2 regions of the Pseudomonas sp. ASL9 genome follow, and region 2 is predicted to be linked to the other one. Evidence: predicted binding sites of a transcription regulator. Region 2 holds the regulator's gene; the other holds the start of a gene.
The links. Region 2 encodes sigma-54, which starts transcription at its own class of promoters, with help from an activator protein. Its sites were predicted from a motif close to ANTGGCATNNANNTTGCTNT; they were not measured.
Positions count from the first base shown of each region.

Region 1 (4,257 bases), 3.0 Mb from region 2:
CGCCACGGGCGCTGAGTTCGTGCTCGAAGACCTGCTTGAGCAGTGCGCTGCAACCGCCGCAGCCAGTGCCAGCCTTGGTCTTGCCCTTGAGCTCGCCGAGGTCGGTGCAACCTGCGTCAACTGCACAGCACACCGCGCCCTTGGTGACGTTATGGCAGGAGCAAATAGTGGCGGTGTCCGGCAGCGCATCGGCACCGAGTGTTGGTGCGCCGTCTGACAGCGGCAGGATCAGGCTGGACGGGTCCTTGGGTAGCGCGATGCCGTTTTGTGCGTATTGCAGCAGGGTGTCGTAATAGCTGTTATCGCCGATCAGCACCGCGCCCAGCACGTGCTTGCCATCGGCAGAAACCACCAGGCGGCGATAACTGGCGCTGGCTTCATCGATGAAGCGGTAGCTCTTGGCGCCGGGCGTCGCCGCGTGAGCGTCACCGATTGAACCGACATCGACGCCCAGCAGCTTGAGCTTGGTCGACATGTCTGCGCCGGTAAAGGGCTCGTAATGCTCACCTGCGAGTTGCGCGGCAACGTTACGCGCCATGCTGTAGCCCGGCGCGACCAGACCAAAAATGCTGCCGTTCCAGGATGCACACTCGCCGATGGCGAAGATGTCCGGGTCGCTGGTGCGGCAATGATTGTCCACGACCAGGCCGCCACGCGGTGCTACGTCCAGCCCGGCGCTGCGGCCAACGGCGTCCTGCGGGCGGATACCAGCAGAGAATACGATCAGGTCGGTTTCAAGGAACTCGCCACCGTTGAAGTTCATGCGATAGGCATACTCTTCACCGATGACGATCTCTTGGGTCGCTCGCGAAAGGTGCACGCCGACGCCCAAGGCCTCAATCCGTGCCCGCAGTGCTTCGCCACCAGAGGCGTCCAGTTGCACCGGCATCAGCTGTGGGGCGAACTCCACGACATGGGCTTCCAGCCCAAGGGACTTCAGCGCGTTGGCGGCTTCAAGGCCGAGCAGACCGCCGCCTACCACCACGCCGCGTCGGGCGTTGGTGGCCGCCTCGCGGATCGCGTCGAGGTCGTCCAAGGTACGGTAGACCAACCGGGAGCGGCCTTCGGCACCTGGGATTGGCGGCACGAAGGGGTAGGAACCGGTGGCCAATACCAAGCGGTCATAAGCCTGGCGTCCGGCACTGGTGACCACTTCCTTACGCTCGCGGTCGATGTCGAGCACCTGCACGCCGAGGTGCAGTTGCACGCCATGGCGGGCATACAGATCTGCCTCGCCAAGTGCCAGTGACTCGGCATCACGGCCACCAAAGTACTCGGAAAGGTGTACGCGGTCGTAGGCACGCTGCCGCTCTTCACCGAACACATGCACGTGATAGTGGGCGAGCGCGCCATGCTCGATCAATTGCTCGACACAATGGTGGCCGACCATGCCGTTGCCGATGACGACCAGCGTTTCGCTCTTGATCGGGGTGACGGTAGCGTTCATAACCTTTCCTCAGTCGAAGCCGCTGCCGGGGCATGGCCTGAAAAAAAAGCAAAAAAAACGCCTGGAGCCGTCTAGCAGCTCCAGGCGCCTTTGCCTGGTATTCATGGATGTGTGGGGTGATTGCCCGAGGCCGCGCTGCCTGGTTCACCCGTCCTGTGCCTATGCAGGCAAGTGGTCGTCGGTGACCACATGAGGACAACCTGTCGGAGATGTCGACAGGTTTGTAAGAACTAGAGCAGGTTTCATGCCAGTGTCGGTCGGACGTCTTTCGACTCAGGGGGCTGTGGGCGGGGAGGGAGGATTAAAGCGTCGCTCGGTGGGCTTTTGGAGCGCTGTTTACGATTATCAGAACCTTCTTTTGGGTACTGATCACTGTCGTGTATTGAACCAGAAGGGTGCGGGTAAGCTTTCCAGCTCCCTTATTTGGGGCAAAGTGGATTTTTGCTGACAGGTACGACCGGGTGGGCTCGGGCTGGAAGCGGGAAAGTGCTGCCTGCCCTTATTTGGGCATGTAAGCCAGTTGCCAGCGGCGTGGGATTTTTAGCGCGGCAAACCCCAGAACGGCAGCAAGCAAGCCACTGAACAAGAGGGCTTTCATGCCGAGGCGCTGCTCAAGAAGGGCGCCGATCACCGCGCCTGCAAACATGCCGGTCCAGGGGATCAACTGAACCCGCCATCCATTTCTTCGTTCACCCAGCATCCATCGGCCTAATCCTCGACCAAATCGTGAGAGGGCGCCTGTCACGTAGGTGAGGCCAATGGGAAAGCCGTTTACCTCTTCGACGGCGGCGTTGAGCATGCCCATGGCAATGATGGCTGCCATCAGCGCTGGCAGCTGAGCATCCAGCGGTAAGGCCGCAGCTGCGCACAGTAGCCCAGCGATGCACAGCAGCAAGGGAAGGGCGCGTCGACCACTCATTCGGCTCACGACAATGCCCAGTGTATTGCCACCGATAAACGTGGCAACGAGCAAAAGCAGGCGCAGCGTAAGGCCAAAGTCGCCGTTGCTGATGGCCACGGCCAGGCGGGTCGTGTTGCCGCTCATGAACGACACGAAGTCGCCGGTTGCCATGAAGCCGATAGCATCCGTCATGCCTGCCAATACCGAGAGACCGGCGACCAGACAAAGGCCTATGCGGCCTCGCCATTTTTGCGTGTGCAGCCGCGCGGGATTGGTAAGGGTCTTAAGGGGAGAAGGCAGCATCAGAATATTTTCACGTGCAGTGTGCCAGGGGTGATTCTGGGGGAGATCAAGGTATGAGGGTCTTCATAACTCACTGCTGAGTATGGGGCAAAGCTCGGGGGATTTGAATTCGACGAATGCCTCGTCAAGGATTCCTTGCCTTCCAGCGTCCCTTGGAGTTGCTCCAGGTCGCGTTATAGGTACGTTGGTGAATCAGTTCATTTGAAGCAAGCTTGCCCAGGCAACGCCTGGGCAAGCTTGCTTACTTCACGCTAATACCGTTCAAGTCCGGCGGAGTACTACCACAGCGGAACGATATAGCTCACATAGAAGCGATTTTCGTCCTGCAGGGTCTGCCCGGTAAGACTCGGGTTGGCCCGGGCGTTCTTCCAGGTGACACCCAGCCCCTTAAATGTTCCCTCAGGCACTTGGTAGCTCAACGCAAGGTCGCGCTCCCATTCGCTGCTACCACCACTGGCCACCCTGACCTGATCACCGTGGGCATAAGTGGCCGCGAAGCCCAAACCGTTGATACCCAATCGGCCAAAATCATATTTGTATTGCGCAAGCCAGGTACGCTCGCCGGCGTGCTGGAACTTGTTCAATTGCAGGTTGGTCAATGCCGGGGTGTCAGCGCCCGCACCTGGTCCCTGACGGGCGTCACCGCTGTTCAGGCCTGAGTCCAGGTAGGGGAAGTCGCTTTCGCCGGTGTTTTTCTGCAGGCCCAGGCCCAGGGTATGGCCTGCCAGGCTATAGCTTTCCATCAAGCTAATGGTCGACTGGTTGATCCGGCCCATTTTCTGGGAGCCACCGTAGTAACCACTGGTTGCATACTCACTGTCACCGGCTGAGTTGCCGCCTATGCCCAAGCTGCGGTAAGCGCGAAAATCGCTGGCGAGGCTACCAACAGGCAGCTGAGTGGTGTTTTTGGCACCGATAAAGGCTTGCTGATAGTAATCCTGTAGGTTGGAGTACCACAGGCTCAACGTTGTGTTGGCAAGACCCGTGTAATCGGCACCGCCATAGAGGAAGCGATCGCTGAGCTTGAGGCCTCCACCGGTAGTCATGTCACTGTCGTTGGTTTCGTTGCGGATTTTCGTCCGTACGATATCGCCACCGGTGAAGGTAAAGTCCGACAAATCCTTGGACACCAACTGCGCCCCGGTATTGGTCTGGTGGTACAGACGCCCATCGGTATTGGCCAGCATCGGGTTGTTTTGATAGAGGCCACCCACACGCAGCTCATCCTTAAGGAAGCGCATTTTGAGGGTGGGGGTCAGAACGGCGAAGTCGTTTGCGGACTTGCCGTTATCCAGCGGGAACATGCTGCCAGGGTAACGACTTTGATTGCTTTTGTCGTTCAGGTCGCCGCCAGAGTCGAGTTTGAGGCCATAGAAGCCCTCCACATCAAGACCCACGCCAACGGCGCCTTCAGTGTAGCCAGACTTGAAGTTGAGCTGAAAGCCCTGTCCCCAGTCACGGTAGCTTTTGGCTGCTTTATTAGGATTGTTATTGCCATCTATACCGCGGCCCTGCTGATTGAGGTAACGATTGAGCAATGTCAGGTCGGCATGGCTGTCGTCGATGAAATCCGCGTGAGCAGACATCACTACGCTGCCCAGTAAGG
Region 1 is NZ_CM155277.1:819,328-823,584, reverse strand. It holds gene nirB (nitrite reductase large subunit NirB) at 1-1,447, opposite strand, end outside; gene AC1ME2_RS03855 (YoaK family protein) at 1,947-2,651, opposite strand; gene AC1ME2_RS03850 (OprD family outer membrane porin) at 2,930-4,257, opposite strand, start outside.
Region 1: the regulator sigma-54 is predicted to act here: its motif matches at 1,680-1,699, upstream of nirB (nitrite reductase large subunit NirB).

Region 2 (4,257 bases):
GGTTTCCTCATCGGCGTCCAGGTACAGCACATCGCACTGGATATGGCGGCTGCGGACCTCTTCGAGCAACTCCGGGAAGCGTGACAGATGGCTCGGCAGATTGCGCGCGTCGATGGATACGGCGACCAGCGGCTGAGCCAGTTCTGTATGAATCAGCGCGCGTTCAGCCAGCTCCGGGAGCAGGCCCGCAGGCAGGTTATCGATGCAATAGAAGCCGTTGTCTTCCAGCACATCAAGAGCGGTGCTCTTGCCGGAGCCGGATCGGCCGCTGACGATTATCATGCGCATCATTAATGGCCGTTCTGCACGTCCAGCACCACCTGATAAAGCGCTTCGCCGCTTTTGGCACTGCGTAGACGGTCGCGCACATCCGCGCGGTCAAGCATGCTGGCGATCTGGCGCAGCAGCTCCAGGTGTTCGTCGGTGGCAGCCTCTGGGACCAGCAGCACAAAAAGCAGGTCCACAGGTATACCGTCGATGGCTTCAAAATCGACGCAGGTATCGAGGTGTAAAAGGGCACTGATGGGCGTCGGACAACCCGTCAGCCTACAGTGCGGAATGGCGATACCATTACCAAAACCGGTCGAGCCGAGTTTTTCACGGGCGAGCAGGCTCGTGAGCACCAAATCCTGATTCAGCTCAGTTTCACTGGCGATCAATTTGGCGATGTGTTCAAAGACATTTTTTTTACTGCTGCTCGGCACGTTCACGAGTGAACGGCCGGCAGTCAGGATATTTTCGAGTCGAATCATGGGTTGGGAGTGTTAGCGAGCTGTCGCACCTTTTAAGATGTTCTGCTGCTTTTCCTTATATTTGAGCAATTGTCGGTCTAGCTTGTCAGTGAGTAGATCGATTGCCGCATACATGTCGTCATGTTCTGCGTTGGCGACCACCTCTCCACCGTGGATGTGCAGCGTGGCTTCGATCTTCTGTTTCAGTTTCTCGACCGCCATCGTTACCTGCACATTGGTAATTTTGTCAAAGTGCCCTTCGAGTTTCTTGAGTTTGAGCTCGATGTATTCGCGCAGGGGCTTGGTCACTTCCAGCTGATGTCCACTGATGTTGACTTGCATACAACTTCTCCTTCGTTGCCAGTGCATAAAGAGGCAGGCTTGAATACCTGCCACTGGAACGCTATGGCATGCGCCCGTTATCACATCAATCGCTTACGTTCGCTTGAAGGTGCTATCCCAAGTGATTCGCGGTATTTAGCGACGGTACGACGGGCTACCTGAATGCCTTGTGCCTCCAGTAAACCAGCGATCTTGCTGTCACTCAACGGCTTTTTCTGATTTTCCGCAGCAACCAGTTTTTTGATGATCGCGCGAATGGCTGTGGAGGAACACTCGCCGCCCTCAGAGGTGCTTACGTGACTGGAAAAGAAATATTTCAGTTCGTAGATACCGCGCGGGGTATGCATGAATTTTTGCGTGGTCACCCGTGAAATCGTCGACTCGTGCATGCCGACCGCTTCGGCGATGTCATGCAGAACCAGTGGTTTCATTGCCTCGTCGCCGTACTCGAGGAAGCCGCGTTGGTGCTCGACGATCTGCGTGGCCACTTTCATAAGCGTTTCATTGCGGCTCTGCAGGCTTTTGATGAACCAGCGTGCCTCCTGCAACTGATTGCGCATGAACGTGTTGTCAGCGCTGGTATCGGCCCTGCGGACGAACCCTGCGTACTGAGGGTTGACCCGTAGACGGGGCACGGACTCTTGATTGAGCTCTACCAGCCAGCGTTCATTGTCTTTACGCACGATCACGTCGGGCACAACGTATTCTGCCTCGCTGGATTCGATCTGCGAGCCTGGACGCGGGTTCAGGCTCTGCACCAGTTCAATGACCTGGCGCAGCTCATCTTCCTTGAGTTTCATGCGCCGCATCAGTTGGCCGTAGTCACGGCTGCCGAGCAGGTCGATGAAGTCACAGACCAGGCGCTGTGCTTCGGCCAGCCAGCGAGTTTTCGCAGGCAGCTGACGCAATTGCAGCGACAGGCATTCGCTCAGGTTGCGGGCGCCGATGCCTGCGGGTTCGAATTGCTGGATCCGGTGCAGAACCGCTTCGATTTCATCCAGCTCGACATCCATTTCCGGATCGAAGGCATCGAGGATTTCCTCAAGCGACTCGTCCAGATAACCCTGATTGTTGATGCAGTCGATCAGCGTGACGGCGATCAACCGATCGGTATCGGACATGGGTGCCAGATTCAATTGCCACAGCAGATGGCTTTGCAGGCTTTCGCCGGCCGATGTGCGGGTGGTGAAGTCCCACTCGTCATCATCGTTGCTGGGCAGACTGCTGGCGCTGGTCTGGTACACGTCATCCCAGGCGGTGTCGACTGGCAGTTCGTTGGGAATACGGTCGTTCCAGTCGCCCTCTTCCAGGTTGTCCACCGTCGGGGCAGCTTCCTGGTAGGTGGGTTCCTGAACGTCAGGATTAGGTTTCTCTATGTTGTCGGCCAACGGATCAGCGTTGTCGAAGTCGTCACCTTCCTCCTGGCGTTCCAGCATAGGGTTGGACTCCAACGCTTCCTGGATTTCCTGTTGCAGGTCCAGGGTCGACAGTTGGAGGAGGCGGATGGCCTGTTGCAGCTGCGGTGTCATCGTCAGCTGCTGGCCCATTCTCAGGACTAGCGATGGTTTCATGGCAGGGGCTTAACACCTTATTCGCCGGCGCACATGCGCCATCCACTACAGGGCGCCGAAGCGCCAACTTAAGCAAATTATATGCCTGAAACCTAAGTGTTTGCCTAGGGTGTGCTGACAATTAATGTTTTTGTCAGCGCTAAACCCTAGTGTCCGCCGCCTATGGAGAGCGAAACAGCGCAGAACTTACAGGCGGAATTCATGGCCGAGGTAAACCTCTTTAACCAGTTGGTTGGCCAGAATGGTTGCTGAATCACCTTCAGCGATCAGTTGCCCATCGTTGACGATATAAGCGGTTTCACAAATATCCAGGGTGTCACGAACGTTGTGATCGGTGATCAGTACGCCGATGCCCTTGGCTTTCAGGTGATAGATGATCTGCTTGATATCGCCAACCGAAATCGGGTCGACACCGGCGAACGGCTCATCAAGCAGGATGAATTTGGGCGAGGTCGCCAACGCGCGAGCGATTTCCACGCGGCGGCGTTCACCACCGGACAGGCTCATGCCCAGGTTGTCTCGGATGTGGCTGATGTGGAACTCTTGCAGCAGGCTTTCCAGCTCCTTGCGGCGTGCCGTGCGGTCGAGCTCCTTGCGGGTCTCGAGGATCGCCATGATGTTGTCGGCAACCGACAGTTTGCGGAAAATCGAAGCTTCCTGCGGCAGATAGCCAATTCCGGCGCGTGCGCGACCGTGCATCGGCTGGTGGCTGACGTCCAGGTCGTCGATCAATACACGGCCTTGATCGGCCTGGACCAGGCCCACAATCATGTAGAAACAGGTGGTCTTGCCGGCACCGTTAGGGCCAAGCAGGCCCACGATCTGTCCGCTCTCGATGGACAGGCTGACATCGCGCACGACCTGACGGCCCTTATAGCTTTTAGCCAGATGCTGGGCTTTCAGCGTAGCCATTAAGGGGCCTTCTGGGGTTCGGGTTTGTTTTTCGGCTGGATGACCATGTCGATCCTTGGGCGTGGCGCAGTCACCTTGGTGCCGTTGGCTCGACCGGCATTGACGACTTGTTTCACCGTGTCATAGACGATTTTCTCGCCTTCGGACGTGTTGCCGTCGTTGATGACCTTGGCCTTGTCGATCAGGATGATTCGATTCAGCGCGGCGAAGTACTGAATGGTCACGCCGTACGCTTGAACAATAGGCTTGTTGATGTCGGGTTTCTGTTCGTAGTAAGCAAGATTGCCAACAGCGGTGACCACGTCGATCTCGCCTGCGGGCGTGCGTGTGATGGTCACGGTGTTGCCGGTGATTTTCATCGAGCCTTGGGTGATGATAACGGTGCCTTTGTAGACGGCAACACCCTGCTTGTCATCGAGCTGCGCATCGTCAGACTGGACATGAATAGGCTGATCGCGATCCGTCGGCAAAGCCCAGGCGCTCAAGCTTCCCAGTGCGGCGCCCAAACCGAGCAAAAAAGGGAGGGTTTTAACGAGCCTCATACTGTCCTCTTACGTTGGACAGCAGGTGCATCCTGCCGTCGTTCAAATACGCTTTCATACCCGTACCAGTGGATACGCCGCCGAAACCGTCGATTCTAACGGCTTGCTCGGTCTGCGCATATTGCTTCTGTGGGAATACAGTCATTCGGCTGCTGGTAA
Region 2 is NZ_CM155277.1:3,871,287-3,875,543, forward strand. It holds gene rapZ (RNase adapter RapZ) at 1-288, opposite strand, end outside; gene ptsN (PTS IIA-like nitrogen regulatory protein PtsN) at 291-752, opposite strand; gene hpf (ribosome hibernation-promoting factor, HPF/YfiA family) at 765-1,073, opposite strand; gene AC1ME2_RS17935 (RNA polymerase factor sigma-54) at 1,154-2,644, opposite strand; gene lptB (LPS export ABC transporter ATP-binding protein) at 2,831-3,556, opposite strand; gene lptA (lipopolysaccharide transport periplasmic protein LptA) at 3,556-4,098, opposite strand; gene lptC (LPS export ABC transporter periplasmic protein LptC) at 4,085-4,257, opposite strand, start outside.